3 regions of the Actinomadura sp. NPDC048955 genome follow, and region 2 is predicted to be linked to each of the others. Evidence: riboswitches for the same ligand, from Rfam matches in the RefSeq annotation. Region 2 holds a riboswitch; each other region holds the start of a gene.
What was found. A riboswitch is a leader RNA that binds a small molecule or an ion and turns the genes downstream of it on or off. The one in region 2 is predicted to bind cyclic di-AMP.
Positions count from the first base shown of each region.

Region 1: another riboswitch for cyclic di-AMP. It lies ahead of AB0C84_RS16650 (hypothetical protein); the one in region 2 lies ahead of AB0C84_RS20110 (CHAP domain-containing protein).
Region 3: another riboswitch for cyclic di-AMP. It lies ahead of AB0C84_RS00045 (CHAP domain-containing protein); the one in region 2 lies ahead of AB0C84_RS20110 (CHAP domain-containing protein).

Region 1 covers NZ_JBEZJI010000014.1:110,141-117,757, forward strand. Annotated here, with positions in the region: gene hpnH (adenosyl-hopene transferase HpnH) at 1-775, shown strand, start outside; gene AB0C84_RS16650 (hypothetical protein) at 845-1,576, opposite strand; cyclic di-AMP (ydaO/yuaA leader) riboswitch at 1,586-1,726, opposite strand; gene AB0C84_RS16655 (MFS transporter) at 1,955-3,430, shown strand; gene AB0C84_RS16660 (cobalamin-independent methionine synthase II family protein) at 3,496-4,533, opposite strand; gene AB0C84_RS16665 (bis-aminopropyl spermidine synthase family protein) at 4,657-6,246, shown strand; partial or broken gene AB0C84_RS16670 (aldehyde dehydrogenase family protein) at 6,329-6,709, shown strand; gene AB0C84_RS16675 (aldehyde dehydrogenase family protein) at 6,810-7,106, shown strand; gene AB0C84_RS16680 (pyruvate dehydrogenase) at 7,123-7,617, shown strand, end outside.
Region 2 covers NZ_JBEZJI010000019.1:120,835-128,451, forward strand. Annotated here, with positions in the region: gene AB0C84_RS20105 (hypothetical protein) at 1-526, opposite strand, end outside; gene AB0C84_RS20110 (CHAP domain-containing protein) at 717-1,385, opposite strand; cyclic di-AMP (ydaO/yuaA leader) riboswitch at 1,400-1,565, opposite strand; gene AB0C84_RS20115 (A24 family peptidase) at 2,560-3,201, opposite strand; gene AB0C84_RS20120 (NlpC/P60 family protein) at 3,208-4,398, opposite strand; gene AB0C84_RS20125 (hypothetical protein) at 4,641-5,711, shown strand; gene cpaB (Flp pilus assembly protein CpaB) at 5,708-6,373, shown strand; gene AB0C84_RS20135 (AAA family ATPase) at 6,378-7,617, shown strand, end outside.
Region 3 covers NZ_JBEZJI010000001.1:4,744-12,360, forward strand. Annotated here, with positions in the region: gene AB0C84_RS00030 (Ig-like domain-containing protein) at 8-1,285, shown strand; gene AB0C84_RS00035 (M48 family metallopeptidase) at 1,293-2,699, opposite strand; gene AB0C84_RS00040 (hypothetical protein) at 2,696-3,961, opposite strand; gene AB0C84_RS00045 (CHAP domain-containing protein) at 4,001-4,837, opposite strand; cyclic di-AMP (ydaO/yuaA leader) riboswitch at 4,847-4,986, opposite strand; cyclic di-AMP (ydaO/yuaA leader) riboswitch at 5,137-5,334, opposite strand; gene AB0C84_RS00050 (NlpC/P60 family protein) at 5,833-6,777, opposite strand; gene AB0C84_RS00055 (NYN domain-containing protein) at 7,054-7,617, opposite strand, start outside.

The sequences.
Region 1 (7,617 bases), on a different contig from region 2:
CATCGCGGGCGGCGAGCCGCTCATGCACCCGCAGATCGACGAGCTGGTGAAGGAACTCGTCCGGCGCAAGAAGTTCGTCTTCCTGTGCACGAACGCCTTGCTCATCCCCAAGAAGCTCGACAAGTTCACGCCGTCGCCGTACTTCGCCTGGGCGGTGCACATCGACGGCCTGCGGGAACGCCACGACGAGTCCGTCTGCAAGGAGGGAGTGTTCGACGAGGCCGTCGCGGCCGTCAAGGAATGCAAGCGGCGCGGGTTCCGCGTCACGACCAACACGACGATCTTCAATACGGACACGCCGCAGACCGTCATCGACGTCATGAACTACCTCAACGACGACCTCCGGGTCGACGAGATGATGATCTCGCCCGGCTACGCCTACGACAAGGCGCCCGACCAGGACCACTTCCTCGGCGTCCAGGAGACGCGGGAGCTGTTCCGCAAGGCGTTCGGGGGCGGCAACCGCAAGCGGTGGCGCTTCAACCACTCGCCCCTGTTCCTGGACTTCCTGGAAGGCAAGGTCGACTTCCCCTGCACGGCCTGGGCGATCCCGTCCTACTCGCTCTTCGGCTGGCAGCGTCCCTGCTATTTGATGTCGGACGGCTACGCGCAGACCTACCAGGAACTCCTGGACGAGACCGACTGGGACTCCTACGGACGGGGACGCGACTCCCGCTGCGCCAACTGCATGGCCCACTGCGGCTACGAACCCACGGCCGTCTTCTCGACCCTCGGTTCCCTGAAGGAGTCCCTGCGGGCCGTCCGCTCGGTCTGACCCGTCCCGCTCCTCGGCCCGTTCCGCCCGGCACCGGCGATGAGCCGATGCCGGGCATCTCCCGCCGGCCTACTTGAGGGACGTCGGCCGGTACGCCTTGTACTCGTCGTCCGAGGACAGCCCGTAGTCGAGCGTCCGGTGGTCGGTTCCGTACCGGCCGCGCTGCTCGTAGGCCCAGTACGACGAGTGCTCCTTGTCGGCCCACTTCTCGAAGATGACGACGTGCCGCGTGGTGTTGCTGCCGAGGGCGTCCATGACGAGGTCGCCCTTCTTCAGCCCGGACATCTCGATGCGCTCGGTGTACCGCGACGAGGTGAGGCCGACGGTGTTCGTCCCGGGCTTGGGCAGGCCGAGCGCCATGGACACGAAGCCCGAGCAGTCGGTGCGGTAGCCGTTGTGCGTGCTCGTCTGGCTGTAGGGGACCCGCTCGTCGGAGTGCGGATGCCAGGTCTCCGCCCGCTTGATGACCTTGGACCGCTCGTCCGGCACGGGCTCGGCGGCCTGCTTCTTGGTCTTGGTCTTCGTGGACGGCTCGGCCTTCGCCGGTGCCTTGAACTCCTTCAGGACCTCGGCCTGGGCCCTGACCTGCTCCTGCGGTGCCGCCTTCCGCGGCGCGGCCTGCTGCCCCGCGGTCCGCTGCTGCGGCACGGTCTGGACGGCGGCGACGTTCTCGGTGGACGCGTGCTGCAAGGTCGTCGGCACTGCCGCCGTCACGCCGAAGACGGCGAGGCCTGTCAGCGTGACCGTGGCCCAGGGGCCGGGCCGGAGGACGCGCGACCGCTTGCTCTGCTTGCCTTTCAAGGGGGGCTCCTTGCTTCCATGTGCCGCCTACCGGGTTAGCTGACGGGTTCGGACGTGGAAGTCGCCCTACGGCCCGAGAACAGGCCGATTCACCCCAGTGCGGGTTGGGTCCCCGGCTCCGCGCCACGGCGGACTCGGCGGGTGCCGCTGGGAGACAGCGGCTCTGACGATGTGGGGCCCGATCGATGAGGGGTCTCGGGCCTTGGCGCGCGGGGATGGCACCCCGCCCCACCGGAGTGGGACAAAACGCCTGGCAGACGCCTTGAAGGGGCAAAGCTACTGAAACCTCCCAGGGAGGGCAAGGTCACCTCTAGACGGAGGAGAAACCTCCAGTTATTATCCGGAGGAGAACCCTTCATTTATTGGGAGGTGGGTTCCATGACCGCCATCACGGCGCGGACCGCGTCCGGCCCGTCCGCGGGCACCCCGAACCGGCGCTGGGCGGCGCTGGTCGTCATCGCCGTCGCGCAGCTGATGATCGCGCTCGACGCCACGATCGTGAACATCGCGCTGCCGACGGCCCAGCACGCGCTCGGCTTCGGCGACGCCGACCGGCAGTGGGTGATCACCGCCTACACCCTCTCCTTCGCCGGGCTGCTCCTGCTCGGCGGCCGGATCGCCGACCTGGTCGGGCGGCGCCGCAGCTTCCTGGCCGGGCTGGCCGGATTCGCGATCGCCTCGATGATCGCCGGGGCCGCCCCGGGCTTCGGGGTCCTCGTGGTCGGGCGCGCCCTGCAGGGGGCGTTCGCCGCGCTCCTCGCGCCGACCGCCCTGTCCCTGCTGGCGGTGACCTTCACCGAACCCAAGGAGCGCGCGAAGGCGTTCGGCGTGTACGGCGCCGTGGCCAGCAGCGGCGCGGCGGTCGGGCTGCTGCTCGGCGGCGCGCTCACCCAGTACGCCGACTGGCGCTGGTGCCTCTACGTCAACGTCGCGATCGCCGCGGCCGCCTCGGTGGCGGGACGGATCGTCCTTCCGGCGCCGCCCGGCTTCCCCGGGTCGCGCCTCGACTGGATCTCCGCCGTCCTCGTCACCGGCGGACTGGCCGCCGTCGTGTACGGCGCGGGCCAGGCCGCCCCGCACGGCTGGGACGCGTGGCAGACCACCGCGCCGCTCGCGGCCGGCGTCCTGGCGCTCGCCCTGTTCGTCGTGCGCCAGGCCCGGCACGGTGCGCCGCTGCTACCGCTGCGGATCCTCGCCGACCGCAACCGGGCGGGCGCCTACCTCGCGGTGGCCACCGCGGTCGTCGGCGCCTTCGGGGTCTTCCTCACGCTGACCTACTACCTCCAGGTGGTCGCGCACTTCTCGCCGATGCGCACCGGGCTGGCGTTCCTGCCGATGGCCGTCGCGAACTCCGCGAGCGGCTACCTGGTCGGCGCCCTGCTCATCAGGCGGGTGCCCGCCCGGCTGCTGATCGCCGGGGGCCTGCTCACCGCCGCGGCCGGGCTGGCCATCCTGACCAGGCTCGGCGCGGGCAGCGGCTACGCCACCGCCGTCGTCCCGGTCGAGATCCTGCTCGGGCTCGGCATGGGCGCCGCGTTCCCGCCCGCGTTCTCGCTGGCGACCGCGGGCGTCTCCCCGCGCGAGGCCGGCGTCGCCGCCGCCGTCGTCAACGCCGCGTCCCAGATGGGCGGCTCGATCGGGACCGCCGTCGTCAACACCGTCGCGATCGGCGCGACGGCGGGCTACCTGCGCGAGCACGGCCCGGGCGCCCCGCGGGTGAGCGCCCTCGTGCACGGCTACACCGCCGGTGCGACCGTCTCGGCCCTGGCCCTGACCACCGTCGCCGTCGTGGTGATGCTCCTCATCCGCACCCCGCCGCCGTCGGACGCCCCCACAGAGCGCGCTTCCCGATGACCGCCGCGACTTCCCCTGAACGCACCTCCGCGAGGGCGCTCAGGGGAAGCAGGGCTCCAGGGCGGTCAGACGCCCAGTTCGGCGGCGGCCAGGGCCGTGCCCTCCACGCGGGCGGCTATCTTCGCGAAGGCCGTGTCGCGGGACGTGGAGGTGTCGTCGGCGAACGGGGAGAAGCCGCAGTCGTCGCAGGTGCCGAGGCGGTCGACGGGCAGGTGGCGGGCGGCGGCGAGGACGCGGTCGCGGATCTGCTCGGGCGTCTCCACGCGGGGGTCGATGGGGTCGACGACGCCGACGAAGACGCGGGCGTCCGCGGGCAGGTGGGCGGCGACGATGGCCAGGATCCGGTCGGGGTCGGGTTCGCTGGCCAGCTGGAGGTAGAAGGCGCCGGCCTTGAGCTCGAAGAGCTTGGGCAGCAGCCCCGCGTAGTCGACGTCGAGGCTGTGAGTGGAGTCGAGGTCGCCGCCCGGGCACACGTGCACGCCGATCCGGGCGCGCTCGTCGGAGGAGAAGCGCTCCAGGACCCGGTTGTTGAGCGCGATGAAGGCGTCCAGCACGCCGCCGCTGGGGTCGAGCTTGAGCGACAGCCGCCCCTCGGTGAAGTCGAGCTGCACCACGTGGGCGCCCGCGTCCAGGCAGGAGCGGATGTCGGCCTCGGCCTCGTCGACCAGGTCGTCGAGGAACATCTCGCGCGGGTAGCCGTCGATGCCGTCGGCCGGGTACAGCAGGCTCAGCGCCGACGGCGCGATCACGGCCTGCTTGACCGGCGCCGTCGCGTGGCGCTGGGCGGCCCGCAGGTAGTCCACGGCGTGGCCGGTGTAGCGGAACGGGCCCGCCGTCAGCCGCGGCAGCTGCCGCTGGTGCCCGTCGGCGAACGGGATCACCGCGCCGTCGGGGGCCAGGTCGGCCAGGCCCGCGATCGGGTAGGTGGCGAAACTCGGCTTGGACTGCTCACCGTCGGTCACCACCGGGGAGCCGAGCTCCTCCAGCCGGCGGAGGGTCTCGCGCACGGCGCGCTCCTGGGCGGCGGCCAGCTCGGACGGCGCGGCGGTGAGGAGTTCCCGGGGACGCGGGATGCTGCCGATGGGCTCTGTGGGAAGGGGCATACCACGAACCTACGCTACTCAAAGTAGCGACAGAAGTGCTCATCGTGACCAGAGGTGGCCGCGTGAATCTTCGGCGACGTCGCGGCGAATTCGCGCGGGCCCGCACGCCGGTAGCATTCGCGGGTGGTTGATGGGGGAGCACCGACAGGGCCGCCGGTCGCGGCGGACATGGATCCCCGGCGGATCCACGCCGCGCTGAGCCTGCTGGCTGACCGGCGCTGGCGGACGCTCGGCGAGCTGGTCCGGGAGACGGGCGCGCCGCGGCGTTCGGTGGAGTCGCTGCTGGCCGGGCTCTCGCTGGAGCACGCCGGCGGCGACCGGTTCCGCCTCACCCCGGAGCAGGGCGCCGAGATCGCCGAGTCGCTGCGCACCGGGTACCGCCCGCTCGACCCGGCCGACCCGGTGGGGCACCTGCTGCCCGAGTACACCGCCGTGGTGGAGCGGGTGGCCGGGCTGATCGAGCGGGCGCCGCGGGCGCGGCACGTCCTGGACCACGTGTCGGCCACGCCGGAGACGGTGGTGCGGCGGGCCCTGCTCCTGGGGGCGCGGTTCTGGCTGCCGGGCACGCGCCTGCTGTGCGTGGGCGACCACGATCTGACCTCGCTGGCCGTCGGGCTGGTGCACCCGGGCGTGCAAACGACCGTCGTGGACGTCGACGAGCGGATCCTGGCCTACATTGACGAGTGCGCCGCCGAACTCGGGCTGGACGTGCGCACCCGCTGGGCGGATCTGAGGCTGGGGCTTCCGGCGTCGGCCGTCGAGTACGCCGACCTGGCGGTGACCGATCCTCCGTACACGCCGGAGGGCGTCGGGCTGTTCGTGGCGCGAGCTGTTCAGGGGCTGCGGGACCAGGGGCAGGGCCGGGTCCTGCTCGCCTACGGGGCGAGCGACCGCACTCCGATGCTCGCGCTGAAGGTCCAGCAGGCGCTGCAGGATCTGAACCTCGTGAGCGAAGCCGTCTACCCGGACTTCAACAGCTACTTCGGCGCGGAGGCGATCGGTTCGCGCGCCGACCTGTACGTCCTGCGGCCGACCGGCAAGAGCCTGCCGGCCGCGGCCGCCCGCGCCGACCGGTTCGCCACCGCCATCTACACCCAGGGGCCCCAGGCGGTCGAAGCCCGGACGGCGGAGGGGGCGTCGCCCAACGTCGCCGACCTCCACCCGGACGTCCTGGTCGGAGACTGGCCCAAGCAGGTGCTCCCGCAGGTGCCGCGCGTGCGGCTGACGACCTGGCTGGCCAAGCCGTACGCCGCGCGGGTGCGGCACGCGGCCGTCGCGCTGCCCCCGGGGCTGGAGGGCGCGCTGGTCCGCGTGCTGCTGGCCACGCGCGCCGAGCACGTCCGGGTGTTCCTCTCCGAGGCTCCCGGCGACCTCGCGGACGAGGCCGCCTCGCTCGCGGCCGTTTACGAGCTGACCCGGCGCGGCTCGGTCGTGGAGGCGGTGCGCACCCCGTCCGGCACGGCCGACGAGACCCAGCGGATCGTGCGCGCGATCCTGGACCGGGCGCACGGGAAGGTCGCCAACGTCTGGCGCGACGCCCTGCTCGACGCGCACGCGGGCCTGACCAAGCGGCAGGCCCGCGCGATCGTGGCCGACGCCGCTCCCTGGGCGCGGGACGTCACCCTGGTGGAACTCCCGCTCCACCGCCTGCGCGACCTGCCCGCCGCCGTCCGCGCCTCCCTGGACCTCGTCACCGCGGCCCCGGCCGGCTAGGGCCGCGCCGTCACGACTCCTTCGACAGGGCCTCGACGGTCCGGGCCGCGGCGGTGCGGAGGTCCGCTTCGGAGTGGCCGAGATGGGTGACGGCGCGCAGGACGGTGGGGTGGTGGGCGTTGGACCACAGCACGCCGTGGGAGCGCAGGCGGTCCCGGGCGCCCTCGCGGTCGAGCCCGAGCGAAGCCAGATCGAGGAAGACGAAGTTGGTGCCGACGCGTTCGCCAACTCGGGCCAGTCCTGCTCGGCGGCGGGACGCGTCATCGCCGCCGCATCGGTCGCGGCCGAGCTGGAGGAACGCCTGGTCGAGGAGGCCCGGCGCGAGGTGGTCGGGTCGCCCTTCGAGGCGGGCACCACCATGGGGCCGGTGCACACGCGCGGCGTGGCCGACGCGATGGCCCGGCACGTCGCCGACGCCCTGGCGCGCGGCGGCCGGACGGCGTTCTGCGGCGCCCCCCTGCCGGACCGCCCCACCGACCTGTTCTGGCGTCCCACCGTCCTGGTCGGGCTGGACGCGGACGCCGCGGCCCCTGGGCGAGGAGACGTTCGGCCCGCTGGCGCCGGTGCTGCGGGTCGCCGACGACACCGAGGCGATCCTCGCCGCCGCGAACCGCGGCCGGTACGGGCTGAGCTCGGCGGTCTTCGGACGCGATCTGGACCGTACCCTGGCGGTGGCCGGCCGGCTCCGCGCGGGACAGGTCACCGTCAACGACACCAGCAACTACTGGGAGCTGCATCTGCCGTTCGGCGGTGCGCCGGGCACCGACAGCGGTCACGGCCGGCTGGGCGGCCGCTACATCGCGGAGGCCGTCACGGAGATCCAGTCGATCTCCGTCGACCTGACCCCGCCCTGGCGCTGAGGCAAAGGAGCCGACGATGAACGATCCGGTGGCGACGGCCACGCACTCCGGCGTGCTGGAGGAGGTCGAGCGGCGGGTGCTGTGGCTGTCCACGGCGATCGTGCACCACGCCAACCGCGTCCGGCCCAACCCGTCCGGGCTGAAGGTGGGCGGCCACCAGGCGTCCTCGGCGTCGATCGCGTCCATCATGACGGCGCTGTGGTTCCGCCACCTCGGGCCGCAGGACCGCGTCTCGGTCAAGCCGCACGCGTCCCCCGTCCTGCACGCGATCAACTACCTGCTCGGCGAGCTGGACGAGCGGTACCTGACGACGCTGCGCGAGTTCGGCGGACTCCAGAGCTACCCGAGCCGCACCAAGGATCCCGACCCGGTCGACTACTCCACCGGATCGGTGGGCATCGGAGCCACCGCGCCGATCTGGGGCGCGGTCGCCCGCCGGTACGTGGAGGGCGCGCCCGCCGGGCGCCAGTACTCCCTGGTCGGCGACGCCGAACTGGACGAGGGCGCCGTC
Region 2 (7,617 bases):
CGGTGACGCTGCGGCCCTTGTAGGTGACCTTCACCTTGGTGTGCATGGGCCAGCTCGGGCTGGCGAACAGGCCCTTCTGCATCGGCTTGCCGCCGGCGGGGGCGCCGGTGTCACCGTTCACGCCCGAGCCGTCGTCCCAGAAGTAGGACGCGGTGGTGCTGCCCGCCAGAACGGCGTGGCTCTTCGGAGCGACCTTGCCGGTGGCATGGCGGGCGGCCTTCATGTCGTTCTGCCCGGTCACCTGCTGCCCGGTCGCCTGCTGCCCGGTCGCCTGCTGCCCGGTCGCCTTGGGCTCGGACACCCGCTGCCCGGTGACCTTGTGCCCGGACACCAGCTGGTCGGTGACGTTGTGCCCGATCAACTGCTGCCCGGCGGCCTTGTGCGCGGCCACCTGCTGTCCGGTGACCTTCTGCGCCGCCGGCTCGTCCGCCGGGCTCCCATGAGTGGCCCCGGCCGCCACGCCCGTCACCAGCAGGCCCGCGAGGGCGGTGCCGATCAGGGCGGTGTCGATGACTCGCTGCTGCATGTTCGTCCTTTGCTCGGTGGTCCGTGCGCCGGGTCACGCCTTCGGGCGTGAGGGGCTCGCCGTTGGGGCATGACGGACCCGGCGCACGGCACGTGGGCGTGCTCGCGACGTGGGTGTGATCGCGCAGGGAGGGAGAAGGGGGGCGCACCACTGGACGGTGCGGGGCAAGGGGCCGCTGAACGGCCTCAGCTCACCGGTACTCGGGGTAGCCGTAGCCGGCGACGGTGGAGGTGTCGCGGACCTTCTTCTTCACGGCGTCGCCGGTGTTGCCCTCGATGGTGTTGATGGTCCCGTCGTGGTTGTCCTTCACGACGATGCCGACGTGCTCGACGCCCTTGATGCCGCCGCCGTTCCAGGCGAAGAAGACCACGGCGCCGGGCTTCGGGGTCTCACCGAAGCGGCCGGTCTTCTTGAACCACTTGGCGTGGCTGACGGTGTAGGCGTCGGCGCCCATGCCCTTGGTGCCGGTGTGCTGGCCCAGCCAGGACACGAACATGTCGCACCACGACTGGCCCTTGTAGACCGAGGCGCTGCCGGCACCGATGCGGTGGGCGTTCTGCTCGCCCAGCGGCGAGCCGACGTACCAGTTGTTGAACTTGCTGTTGCCCGAGGCGTCCTCGTGGGTGCCGACCTGCGTGCGGGCGAGGTTGATGACGTCCTGCGCGGAGGCGCCGGCCTGGGCGCCGTTGGCGTCGGCCTTGGACACGGGGGCGACGTGCACGGTGTTCGCGGGCTTGGCGTCCGCCTGGGCGGACGGGGCCAGGGAGGCGAAGCCGAACGCGCCCGCCAGGGAGAGGACGGCTCCGGCGGTGACGCGGGCGCCCATGCGCTTGGTCATGTTGAAGGTACGAGCGGTCATGCGAAGGTTCTCCTGAGTTCTTCCAGTCCGCCTACCGGGTTAGCTGTCGGGTTCGGGCGTGGAAGTGGCCCTACCGCGGCCCCGCGCATTGCGGGGGTGCGGATTCACCCCGGTGTTTCGGTGGGTCCCCGGCTCCGCTGCGCCGTGATCGGCGCTCTGCGGACTCGGCGGCGGACGTACCTTGATCGGCCGTCCTGATGATCAGGGACTCGACGCGCCCTTCATGATCTGGTCGGGCGCTCCGGACGGGCTTCCCCGTCGGTCACAGACCCACAACAGGTTCAAGCGGCCCCATATTTCGTCAAGCCCATCCCAAAGACGCGACCCACCTGCAAAGACTCTCCAAAGCTCCCTGCACGCAAGGGCTGTGGACCGGTCAAGACCGCCAAAGATTTCTTGTCGGCCCCCTCCACCCCGAGGGACCGACCACGCCTGACCGCTCAGGAGATTGCCTGTAATGCACACACCACATGATCCGTTGCCTTTAGGACGCGGATGCGGGTCTGAGCCGACCGGGCGCCGAGAGTGGGGCCGGACCCCCGCCGCCTGCGGCGATGCCGGACGTCAGCACTGCATGGGCCGGAGGAACAACGCGGGGTACTGAACGGCCCCCGGCACCACCAAGCCGCTTCTTCCCGCCCGCAGCCCACCCGCGCGCGTGCGATGTCTGTCGTCTAGGCGGGTCGACACCACAGTCCTCAGGCTGCGGAAGAGCATCTGATCTCGCCCCGGACGAGCCCGCCCGGGCAGGTAGATCAGGATCTTGCAAGAGGGCGCACCTTGGGTGGGTGGGGGACGCTACCCGCGTCGGACCCTCGAACACGATCCGGTTGGCTGAGCCGTTGAGGTTCTTCTCGAACCGTTACTGTTCGGCCGATCGTCGACATCGACGATCTCGGCGACGAGTACAACGCCGTCCACTCGAATCCCCATGGCGCGGGCCGTTGTTGGCCCGGCGCTCTTGGCACGCGCTATCGACGCGCGCGGGAGCAGCGAGCCGGCCCCCTGGCTGCGACCTCGGTGAGTTCGCTGAGCAGGTCATCCGGGGTTCTCAGATGCTCGGCCAGCACCAGAAGCCCGACCACACGAACCCAACTAAAAGCAACCATATAATCACCGCAGATGCGATCAATAGAGCACTGGAAGCGCTCCCACCCGAGCCGCTGTCCGATGCTCAGCTCATCGCTATGGCGAACAGCGCACCCAGTAGCATGAACGGCCCGAACGGTATCTCTGTCTTTCTCGTCGCCTTGCGGAGCGCTATGAGCGCGATCCCGAACAGGCCGCCGAAGAGGAAACCGGCGACCAATCCGAGCAGCCAGGCGCCCGACCCCAGCCAGCCCAGGTACAGGCCGAGGACCCCTGCCAGCTTGACGTCCCCCCGCCCGATCGACCGCGCCGCGAACAGCCGCTGGACGGCGTAGGCGGCCCACAGCGCCACCGCGCCCGCCAGCGCGCCCACCAACGGCCAGAACTCGGCGGCCACCAGCGTGGCGACCATCAGCAGCCCCGTGCCGATCGGGTAGGACGGCAGGACGAGCAGGTCGGGCAGCCGCCTGACCGCCAGGTCCACGGCCGCGAGAAGGGTGCCGACGGTCCCCAGGTAGAGGAACGCCGGCAGCTCGGGAACGAGCCCGATGCGCCAGGCCAGCAAGGCCCAGACGGCGGCCGTCGCGGACGCCACCGCCAGTCTCGGCGCCAGCCGGGCGGCCCGCCGGGCGCGCGCCTGCTCCGGCAGGAAGCGCCACGCGTGCGGCGCGGCGAACCAGCCGACGGCTCCGCCGGCCGCCGCGCCTCCCGCGACGAGCGCGATCACCGGTCGCTACCGGTGCTGCGCGGGACGGGTGAAGGCCGCCGGGGCCCCGGCGGTGCCGGGGGCGCCGTAACCCGTGATCCGGGCGCGGCCGTCGCCGGTGAACTCGGCGTAGGTGCGGGCGACGGGGTCCAGTACGATGCCGACCCGGTCGGGCCGACCGTCCTCGCTTCGGAAGAACACCAGGTCGGCGGCCTTCTCCTCGCCCGGCCGGACGGGGGCGCCGTAGGCGCGCTGGGCGCCGGTCCCGCCGGGGAGCTCGAGCCCGGCCAGTCGGTGCACCTCGCGGACGAATCCGGATCCGTCGCAGGCCGCGCGCCTCCAGCGCTCATCGAATTCCTTCCGTGATGCGTCGTCGCCGCCCGGCGGCCGGGCGGCGAGCCGGGTGCAGGGCCCGGTCCCAGGGCCGATCCGCCGGTAGGTCTCGGCCAGCACGCGCGCCGCGGCGGGCGGGGTGCCGGGCGGGGGGTTGGGGACGGCGCCGTCGGGCTCGCCGCCATAGGTTTCGGGGTCGTCGGCGTCGACGAGGTTCGCCCGGAACCTGCGGCTGACCGCGGTCCGGTCGCCATCGGGCCAGGCCCGCACGCCGTCGCAGATCAGCCGCGGCGTCCCGGCGCTCCCCGGGACGCGGGCGCAGGAGGGCAGGTCGAGCCGGGCGGCGGCCGTCGCGGTGCCGGAGCGGCCGAGGCCGCGCTCGCCGAACCTGTCCCGGCACAGGCGGGTCTCGGTGGGGAGCGGGGACGCCGTGGCGCCGGGAGCGGGCGGCGTTTGCGGAGGGTTCGTGGTCTCCTCGGCGCCGGGCGCCCCCGCCTCCGGCACCGGACTGGTCACCTTGCAGTCGCGGGTCGCGACCGACACGCTCGCGGTGCGGCCGCGCAGCCCGCTCAACCGGACCGGCCCGACCAGGTCGGCCCCGTTCAGCCCGGCGTAGCGGGCCGCGCGCTCCCTCGCCGCGTCCTCGCCGACGTCCCAGTAGGCCGCCCCGCGGGGGTCGACCCCGGCGAGCGCCAGTTCGAGGGCGTACTCGCGCAGCGGCTGCACCGCCGCCAGGGCCGCCGCGTCCGCCGCGACCTGAGCGCGGCCGCGCAGGTCGCTGGAGAAGGCCAGCCGGCCGACCAGCATCGTGGCGGCGACCAGGAGCAGCGTCATCCCCACCACCAGCACGATGGTGGCTCCGCCGCGGTCCCGTTCGGCCCTCACCTGTCACTACGCATTCTCTGTCATTTCCCGGCTGAATCCGGCCGCCAATCGACCGTCCCGCCGCGACGGTAAAACTCGGGGCGGCGCGGCGGGCAGGGCCGATGGGCCCAATAAAGTCCCTCAATCAACGCTCGAGGGAGCTTTTCCGGCTTCCTACCCCGATGCTTGACATCTCAACATAATCGGGTCTAAACAAAGACAACCAAGCACCGTTCGCCACCGACCCGAGGTCCTGGAGAGCGATGAACGAGCACCGTGTCCGCCGTGCCGTCGTGGCCATCGGCGATCTACCCAGCACCGGCCACGTCCCGGCCGAGCCGGCCGAGCGGCTGACCGTGCCGAGTGCTCTGACCGGCACCGCCGACGCCTACGAACGGGTCGCCGCCCACCTGGCCGATTTCGCCGAGATCCTGGTCGTCTACCCGGAATGGGACGCCGCCCCGGCGCGGCGGCTGCTGCCGGTCGTCCGGGGCCTCCTGGACACCGACCGGGTCGCGGAGCTCGGGCTGCGGCTGCCGCCGCTGGCCTTCTCCCTCGTCGCCGACCTGCTGGCGCACTCCGCGCGGTACATGCCGCTGGGGCTGCTGGCGCGGGTGAGCGAGCGGCTGGAGCGGGAGGTCGCGGCCGGTGCCCGGATGGGCAGCGTCACCCGGCTGGCGAACGTGCCGGCCGGGCTGCGCCAGCACGTGCGGTCGTACGTGCCGGGCTCCGGCTTCGTGGCCTGGGCCGCGCCGGTGTCCCGGGTGGACGCCGTCAACCGCCGCACCGGCACCGTCGACCCGCCCGAACCGGTTCCGGACGGGCAGGTCCACCTGCTGGTCGCGCGGCGGGACGGGGAGTTCCCCGGCCTCCGGGACAGGCTGGTCGAGGCGTTCCGGCCGGACAAGGTCCTGGACGTCGCGCCGCAGCCGCTCGGCACCCGCTACTGGGGCACCCGCCGGCACGCGGAGTTCGTCGCGTTCAGCACCGCCCCCTCCGCGTTCCGCGCGCTGGTCCAGGGCGAGCGGTTCTGGCACTGCCCCTGGTGCCGCCGCCCGACGGCCTCCGAGATCTGCCCGTCCTGCCGCATGTCCCAGACCGACCCACCGCACCAGAACCAGAGCTGGCCGCCCGTCCCGCCGGACCCGGCCCCCGGCCGGGAGGCCGCGCCGGCCGCCCGCGACGGCGCCGCGGTGCCGCTCGGCGACTCCCCCACCCCCATCCTGACCAGCGCAGTGAGGACGCCCGTGAGAACGCCCATCGCCCTGCCCCCGGCGGGCACGGCCGCCGCCCACTCCAGCGGCGCCCCCGACGATCCCGCGAGGTCCGCGTGAACCCCCGGCAGCGGCGCGGCGCGGTGCTGCTGGGCGTCGCGGTCCTCGGCTCCGCCTTCGTGTTCGCCTCGGTCTACCGCTACGTCGCCTCGGTGCGCGCGGAGGTCGGCCCGAAGCTCAGCGTCCTGGTCGTGACCAAGGAGGTCGGCGCCTACCAGCGTCCAGGTCCGGACGCCCTGGCGACGCGGACGATGCCCCGCCGGTGGATCCCGCCCAGCGGGATCCTGCACCGGCCCGAGGAGATCGGCGACCGGGTGGCCGCCACCCGGCTGCGGCCCGGCACCTACCTCGTGCCGGACCTGCTGACCGCCCAGCCCGACCTGCGGCCCGGCCAGCGGGCGATCACCCTCCAGGTGACCGTCGACCCCAACGTCACCGGCCGGCTGCGGGCCGGTGCGCTGACCGACGTCTACGCCACGTTCCCGGCGCAGGGGAAGCGGCAGGCCTGCGCGTCGCGGATCGTCTCGCGCGCCCTGGTCCTGCAGGTCGGGCGGCGGGAGGGGGAGCACGTCGCGATCATGTTCGCGTTCGACGGCCGCGACTCCCTCAAGGTCACCTACGCCGAAAGCTTCGCCAACCGCATCCGGCTGGCGCTCATCAGCGAGGCCGGGGAACCGGGCGAGCTGCAACTGACCCCGCTCTGCTCCGCCCCCGTGAGGTGACGACGTGAGCATCCGCGTCATGCTGGCCGTCGGGGACCTCCCGACGGCGGCCGTGCTGCGCGCCCTGCTGGACGAGCTGACCGGCGTCGTCCTGACGGCGGAGGCGGCGACCGCCGCCGACGTCGCGGCGGCGGTGGCGGCCGAGGCCGAACCCGACGTCCTGCTGCTGCACCACACGCTCGACGGGTTCCCGACCACCGACCTGGTGCGCGAGCTGACCGGCCGGCACCCGGCGCTCGCGATCATCGTCGTCGTCGAGGAGCCCACCACCGACCAGCTGGGCCTGGCGATGGAGGCGGGCGCGCGCGGCGTGATCGACGCGCACCCGTCGCTGGCCGAGCTCCAGCACCGGACGGGCGCCGCGGCCGACTGGTCGCGGACGATGCGGCACCACCTCGACCCCGGCTCCGGCGGCGACCCGGGCGCCTCCCGCCGCGGCTACACGGTCGCGGTGTGCGGGGCCAAGGGCGGGACCGGCACCACGCTGCTGGCCGTGCACCTGGCGCTGTCCGCCGTGGGCGCCGGGCGGCGGGTCTGCCTGGTGGACCTGGACCTGCAGACGGGCGACCTGCAGTCCTACCTCGACATCACCCACCGCCGCAGCATCGCGGACCTCGGCGCGGCGGCCGACGACCTGGACGGCACCGTGCTCGCCGACGCGCTCTTCGCGCACCGCGACGGGCCCCACGTCCTGCTCGCCCCCGCCGAGGGAGAGCGCGCCGAGGAGGTGACCGAGACGGCGACCCGGCAGATCCTGGTCGCGCTGCGGTCCCGCTACGACGCCGTGATCGTCGACTGCGGCGCCCAGCTCAACGATGCCAACGCCGTCGCCATCGAGACGGCCGACCGCGTCCTGGTCACCGCCAGCCCCGACCTGCCCGCGCTGCGGGGAGTGCGGCGCCTGGTCGGGCTGTGGGAGCGGCTGTCGGTGCGCAAGAAGGAGGACGTGGGCGTGGTGCTCGTCCGGCACTCCCGCCGCGACGAGGTCCAGCCGGACTTCGCCCGCCGGGTGCTGACCGCGCCGCTGCTGAAGACGGCCGTCCCGGCGGACTTCCGCGCCGTGGAGGAGGCGGTGAACACCGGGGCCCCCGGCAACGCCGCGTCCAGCTCCTACCGGAGCGCGGTGGAGGCGCTGGCCCGTGAGATCGGCCTGCACGAATGGGGCGCGGCGCGGCGGCGCGGGCGCCCCGGGCACGGCCGCAGGACCCGCGACCGGGCCCGGCGCGGCGGCGGCGACTCGGGCG
Region 3 (7,617 bases), on a different contig from region 2:
CATGCGGGTGAGTGGCTCAAGGCCGGGAGACCGGGGGCGGCGTACCGCCGCGCTCGTCGTCGGCGGTGTGCTCGTCGGCGCGGGTGCCGCGGCGTGCTCGGGGGGCGCCGGACCGCAGGGCAAGGACGAGGTGAAGCTCGCGGTGTCGCCGGACGGGGGCGGGAAGCTGCGGCCGGACAGCCCGATCGCCGTCGAGGCGCGGCAGGGCACGATCGAGAACGTGACGGTGGCGACGAGGGCCGGCGCCGTCGAGGGGGACCTGAGCGCCGACAGGACGCGGTGGCGGTCCCGGTGGACTCTGAAGCCGGGCACGGAGTACACCGTCCAGGCCACCGCCCTCGGCCGGGACGGCCGGACCCGTACGGTCCGCAGCGGCTTCTCCACGGCCGAGGTGAAGAAGACCAACGACGTCACGATCGAGGCGCCGTTCAACAAGGAGACCGTCGGCGTCGGCATCCCGATCATCGTGCACTTCGCCCGTGCGGTGAAGGACCGGGCGGCGGTCGAGCGGGCACTGGAGGTCACCGCCGACAAGACCGTCGAGGGCGGCTGGAGCTGGTTCGGCAGCCAGGAAGCGGTGTTCCGGACGAAGAGCTACTGGCCGGCCCACACGAAGGTGTCGTTCCGGGCGCACCTCAGCGGCGTGCGCACCGGGCAGGGCGTGTACGGCGGGAAGGACTACGGCGTCGACTTCAAGGTCGGCGACTCGCACGTCTCCACGGCCGGCGAGGACAGCCACAAGATGGTCGTGAGGGTCAACGGCAAGAAGGCCCGCACGATCCCGACGAGCATGGGGAAGGGCGGGGAGCGCAAGTACACCACCACCAACGGCGTCCACCTCGCCATGGGCAAGGAGGACCCGACCATCATGACGTCGGAGTGGGACGGCTGCGGCCCCGGCTGCGCCGGGTACTACAGCCTCACCGTCTACAAGTCGGTGCGGATCTCCGACAGCGGCGAGTACGTCCACAGCGCGCCGTGGTCGGTGGGCTCCCAGGGCAGCGAGAACGTCAGCCACGGCTGCATCAACGTCAGCCCGTCCAACGCGAAGTGGTTCTACAACCTCTCCCAGCGGGGCGACCCCATCACGGTGACCGGCAGCGACCGGGAGTTGGACGCGGAGAACGGCTGGGGGTACTGGCAGGTGAAGTGGCAGGACTGGGTGAAGGGCAGCGCCCTGAAGCGGTCGGTCACGACGGCCGCGCACGTGGACGCGGCGACCCTGTCGGCCCAGCGGGGCGCCAAGCCCAAGGCGCCCGAGAAGCAGCGGGCCGAGGGCAACTGAGCGGCGGCTACCGGAGCGGCGGCGGCACCTGGACGCGGTGCAGGCGCGCCCAGTCGCGGGCCATGGCGATCCGGTCGGGGCCCGAGGGGTGCGTGAGCCACAGCAGGTACTCCGCGGCGTCGGGGTCCAGGTCGGAGATGTTGCGCACCGACAGCGCGTGCTGCATCGACACGAACGTCGCCGGGTCGCGGGTGAGGTTCAGCGCGTGCGCGTCGGCGCGGGCCTCGATGCGGCGGCTCACGAGGTTCTGGACGGGGGCGGCGAGCGTCGTCCCGGCCGTCACCAGGGCGAGGAGGAGCGCGATGGACCTCGGGTCGGCCGCCCCGCCGCCGCTGCGCGGCTCACGTCCCGTAGCGCCGGAGCCGGTCTCGTCGGGATCGAGCCCGGCGCGCCGCAGCAGGCGCGGGGACGTCGTCAGCAGGTACAGCAGGCACAGGGCTCCGGCCACGCCGAGCGCGCCCACGAGCGTGCCCCACAGCACGTCGTCGCGCTTGGCGTGGCCGAGCTCGTGCCCGACGATGGACTCGACCTGGGCGGGCGGCGACTTCAGCAGCGTGTCGTAGAGGACGATGCGGCGCGTGGAGCCGAACCCCGACACGTAGGCGTTCAGCGACGTCGTGCGGCGGGAGGCGTCCGCGACGAGGACGTCCTTGACGGGCACGCCGTCCCGCCGGGCCATCGCCAGCAGGTCGCCGCGCAGCGGCCCCGCCGGCAGCGAGTGGAACTTGTTGAACACCGGCTCCACGGCGAGCGGGTAGACGAACGAGGCGAAGACGACGAGCACGAACCCGCCCGCGGCGGCGCCGGTCCACCAGTAGCGCGGGAAGCGGCGTGTGAGGGTGAAGAGGAGCAGCAGGGCGATCGTGTAGATGACCCACGTGAGGGCGAGGGACTTCGCCTGGTCGACGAGCCATGAGGGCCAGCTCTGCGTGGACAGCCCGTACCGGCGCAGCACGGACTCGCCCCAGACGTCGAACGGGAGCCCCGCGACGCGCAGCAGCGTGGTCAGGGCCATGGTCCCGAGGATGATCCGAAGCGGCCGGCGGCGGGTCTTCGCGGTGGCCCAGCCGAGGAACCGGGCGCCCAGCGGCGTGAGGCCCAGCACCAGGATCAGGGCGAGGCCGACGAGGAGCCCGGTGTAGGCGGGCGGGTTGACGGCCGAGTCGAACGCGCGGGAGCGGGCGATCTCGGCGGGGGTGAAGTCCAGCGCGGGATCGGGTGTCACGCGGCCGCCGGGGACGTGCCCGGGCAGCGGGTTCCACGGCGTGGTCCTCGCGAGGACGGTCGCGACCCCGGCGAAGAGCACGGCGGCGCTGACGGCGGCGGCGATCCGGGGCCGCCGCGCGGGGGCGGCGCCGGGCGTCCCGGCGGCGGCGCCCTCGGCCCGGCCCTCGTCGGTCTCCGCCTCGCTCATGCGAGCTCCTCCTTCACGTAGTCGCGCCACAGTGCGGTGAAGCGCTCCCGGGTGAGGCCGAGCACGTCGTGCAGCGCCGCGGCCTCCGGGGCGCGCCCGGCGGCCCGGTAGAGCCGCACCAGCGCCGCCTCACCGTACCGGTCGGCGACCATCCGGCAGGCGAGCCAGGCCTCCTGGTAGGCCTGGGAGAGGCGGGGGGAGCCGCCGGCGAAGGCGCCGGCGGCGGGGAGCGCGGACGGCGCGCGCCCGGCGGAGACTTCGCGGTGCAGCTCGCCCGCCGCCGTCCGGGTGCTGATCTTGACGCGCCGGTAGCCGACGTAGTCCGCGAAGCCCTCGATCAGCCACAGCGGGGTGCGCCGGTCGCGGGCGCCGCCGGTGGCGACGTGGGTCAGCTCGTGGGTGAGCACGACGTCGCGGCCGAGCTCGTTGAGGCGGCCGAAGGTGCCGGGGGAGACGATGACGCGGTCCTCGCCGCGGCCGCCCCCGGCGGCGGGCGCCACGGTGGCGAGCGCGGCGATCTGGCCGAGGCTCTGCCCGGGGCCGGCGAGCGCGGACGCGAGGGTCGCGTCGGCGGGGACGAGCGCGACGACCCGCTGCGCCCACGCCTTGCCGACCACGGACGTGACGACCGGGACGGCGGCGTCCAGCCGTTCGGCGATGCCGTCGAGGCCGGCGCCGTCGCCGATGACGAGGCCGGAGCGCCCCCTGGCCACCGCCAGGGGGCCGCAGTCCCAGATGTCGGTGTCGTCGGCGAGGCCGCGGGACGTCCCGTCGCCGACGATCGTCCACGTCCCGGCCCGGGGGGCCAGCGTGAGGTAGCGGGTGCGGGCCACGTCGCCCCGGTCGAAGCCGCGCAGCCGGTAGCGCACCTCGACGCGGACGACGGCGGTCGCGCCGTCCATGGCCTCGGTGTCGACGAGGCGCTCCCGCCAGCCTTCCAGGGGAAGCTTCCGGAGGTTCCCGTACACGCGGGACTGGGCGTCCTGGAAGGCGGCGGGGGCGCTGCCCACCGTGGCGAGGAACGCCATGCGGTCGCCGTCGCGGACGGCGCGGGCGCGGTTGGCGAGCACGGCGGCGGCCGTGTCCGGGCTGAACGTCCCGGCGGCCGGGGAGGTGGGGGCTCCGGAGCCCGGCGCCCCGCCGCCGGAGCGCGAGCCGGCCAGGCCGGCGCCCCCGGCGAGGAGGACGGCGGCCCCGCCCGCGCCGAGGGCGAGGACCCTGCGCCGCGTCACGGGGGCGTCCTGCCCGGGGCCTTCCTCCATGGGCGCGATCCTATGCAGGGCGCGGGGCGGTGGGCGCCGTCACGACCGGTAGTCCGGGTAGCCGTAGCCGACGACGACGTCTGTGGAACGTTCCTTCACACGGACGGCGTTGTCGGCGTTGCCCTCGACGGTCTCGATCGTGCCGTCGTCGACCTTCTCGACCACCATGCCGACATGCTCGATGTCGTCGACGGACTCGCCGCCGTCCCAGGCGAAGAAGACGATCGCGCCGGGCCTCGGCTCGGTGCCCCAGCGGCCGTGCTCCTGGAACCAGCGGGCGTGGGCGACGGTCCAGGCGTCGCTGCCGACCTGCTCGCTGAAGCCGATCTGCTCGCCCACCCAGGAGACGAACATGTCGCACCAGTTCGCGTCGCCGTAGCCGTCGAGGGAGCCGCCGTCGCGCGCGAGCGTCTCCCGCGCGCGGGACGTGGTCATGTACCACTCCTGGAACTTGGTCTCGCCGCCGCCGTCCTCCTCGATGCCCACCTGCGAGCGGGCGAGCCTGATGGCCTGCGCGGCGGTGGGCCGCGACTTCGCGGCGGCCTTCTCGGAGGTCTTCGCCCGCGCCTGCTCGGGCCGGGCGTCCCTCTTGGCGGCCGGGGCCTTCGAGGCGGTGGGCTTGGGCGCCTTCCCGGACGCGGGCCCGGACGTGCGCCCGGACGGGGCGCCGTGCGCCGTCAGGCCGGGGGCCAGGTCGGCGGCGGCGGAGCTCACCGGGGTGGAACCGAACGGCAGGACCGACGCGTTCGCGGTGGCCGCGGCGGTGCCGAGCACGGCGGCGCCGACGACGACGCCGCCGGTCGTCCGCCATGCGAGGGACAGGGAGTTCGGCTTGCGGTGCCTGCCGGGGGTCTTCTTGCAGTGCGCGCGTGGCACGGGGGGATCTCCTCGACTTCCATGCCGCCTACCGGGTTAGCTGACGGGTTCGGGCGTGGAAGCCGCCCTACGGCCCGCGAAGGCAGGCCGATTCACCCCGAAAGGACGCAGTGGGTCCCCGGTTCCGCGACGGGCCGCGCACAGGGGCACGGCGGTCCGCGGACTCGGCGGTGACGCGCCCGAGAGAGGGCACGCCGGTTCGGATGGGAATCTCGGCGGGCGGTGGCGCCCGCGGAGCAAAGGGGGGTGGGGGCGTGACCGCGTGGCGGCCACGCCCCAGGTAACGCTGCGGGATTCACTCCTTGTCTTCCAGACGCCTACCGGGTTAGCTGACGGGTTCGGGCGTGGAAGTGGCCCTACGGCGGCTCTCACCGGACTGCCGGGAGAGACGCGCCGATTCACCCCGGGTGCCGGAATGCCCGTCCGGAGAGGTTCTCCGGACTCCGGCGGTGTGGGTCCCCGGTTCCGCGCTGAGGCGGATTCGGCGTTGCCGCTGCGATCCTGGGGGCGAGATGGGGCCCGGCGCGGGACCTGTCTCCCGCGTGCGAACGAGCGGCGCCTGATGTTGTGGGCGGACGGCGTCCCGTCTCCGGGGACCGTCCGGGGCCTGCCCCGTGTACGCCACCGCGGCTGCGCGCTCAGCGCCATGCACGCTGCGGGCGTGCGCCCGGTGGACGGGGTCGGCCTGGTCTGCTTCGAGACCGTGCGGCGCCTTCGGGCGCCGCGGGACGGCACGTGGGGCGTGCCGCCCTGGGGGGAGCGGCGCGTGGCTCGCGCCGCCGTCACGCGGGTGCTGGATGCGCCGCGTGGGGCCGGGGCGCCTGGTGGGCGCCCCGGGGCCGCGGCGTCTGGAGGGCGCCGTGAGTGGTGACAACGTACCAAAACCCCAAAAGAAGGCAAACCCCCCCAAAATCAACAACGGACCAGGTCAAGCCTGGTCCGTTGTGGAGGGAGGTCCGGTCACGCCCGCGGGGCGGGGGTGTCAGGGCCCCGCGTCAGGGGCGCCCGGCGCCGTAGTAGTTGCTCAGGTAGTACCCGGAGGTGATGTCGCTGATCTTGACGACGTCGCCGGTGTGCGGGGCGTGGATCATCTTGCCGCCGCCCACGTAGAGGCCGACGTGGCCGAGGCTGCTGAAGAACACCAGGTCGCCCGGCTGCAGGTTCTCCTTGGCCACCCGCTTGGTCGCGGCGTACTGCGAGTTGGTGGTGCGGGTGATGCCGACGCCCGCGGCGGCCCAGGACTTCATGGTCAGGCCGGAGCAGTCGTAGGAGCTCGGGCCCTCGGCGCCGTAGGAGTAGGGCTTGCCGAGCTGCGCGTAGGCGAAGTTCAGCGCCGAGCGGGCCGGCCCGCTCGCCGGGCCGTTGTAGGTGCCGCCGGTGTTGCCGCCACCGCCCGGGCGGGACGGCGTGCCCCCGCCGAGCCGGCGCACGAGCGACTTCTGCTTCTGCACCTGCTTGTCGAGTTCCTGCTTCTGCTTCTTCAGCTCGTCCTGCTTCGACTTCACCTCGTCGTAGGCGGACTTCGCCTGCGCCTGCTCCCGGCGGAGCCGCTGGGCGGTCGCGAGGAACTGGGTGAGCTGGGAGCTGCGCTCCTGCGACAGGTGCGAGAAGACGGCCGCCTGGTCGAGGATCGACTGCGGGTCGTTGCTGCCGACGAAGCCGGTCACATCGGTCGAGTCGCCGTTCTTGTAGGCGGTGGCCGCCATCTGAGCGATCTTGGACCGCTGCTCCTCGAAGCTGGCCTGCTCCTGCTTGCTCGCCTTGGTCGCCGAGTCGAACTTCTTCTTGGCGACCTTGAGCTTCTCGCGGTTCTGGTTGAACTGCTCGACCTTCTGGTCCATCTTCTCGTTGAGCTTGTCGAGCGTCTTCTGGGCCTGCGCCCGGGTCGGCTTGGGCTCGGCGTGCGCCACCACCGGGGAGCAGGTCAGGGAGACCGTCACGGTCAGGCCGGCGACGGCCGCCAGGCGACGGGAGACGCCTCTGCCCGCAGAGCCTGCCCTGCGGCCAGGCCGCTGCGCCGGTGCCCCGATGTGATCATTGGCCACGGTCAGTTTCGCCCCTCTCGTCCACGACGTCAGCGGACGACACTAGCGAGGGGCAACAGCCGTCACAACCGATTCATCACTCTTTGATTGACATCTATGGATATTGTCCACTTTTAGTGACGTCATGATCACGTACGGCGAGGCTTGCCTTATCGGAGCCTTATGGGGGCCTTAGGAACGGCCCAGCCTCCGCAGCAGCAGAGAGGACGGGCACGGGCGCGCGCTGGCGCGCCGCGCGGCGTCGGCGACCTCCCGGTCCGACGACACCACGACCACCGACCGGCCCGGCGGCTCGGCCCGCACGAGCTCGCCGATCAGCTCGTCCGCCGTCTGGCCCGGGCGGCTGAACAGCACCCGCACCCCGCGCGGCGCCGCGATGGCGACCGGCGCCTCCAGCTCCGCGCCGTCGAACACGCACGTCACCTCGGCGCGCGTCTGCGCGGCCAGCCCGCCGAGCCCCGACAGCAGCCGGCTGCGCTGGTCGGCGAGCGGCAGCTCCCCGTACCCGGTCTTGGTGACGTTGTAGCCGTCCACCACCAGGTGAACCTGCGGAAGCGTCAGCAGCCGGTCCAGCAGCTGCGGATCGCTGTCGGACAGCGCCCGGCCGGGCAGCGCGCGGTGCGCCAGCCGGTCCGGCTCCAGCCCGCCGACCGCGTCGGCGGGGCGGCCGATGGTGGAGGGCAGGGCCAGCTCCCGGCGGACGCCCTGCGCCGCGTCGACGAGCGCGTCCAGCAG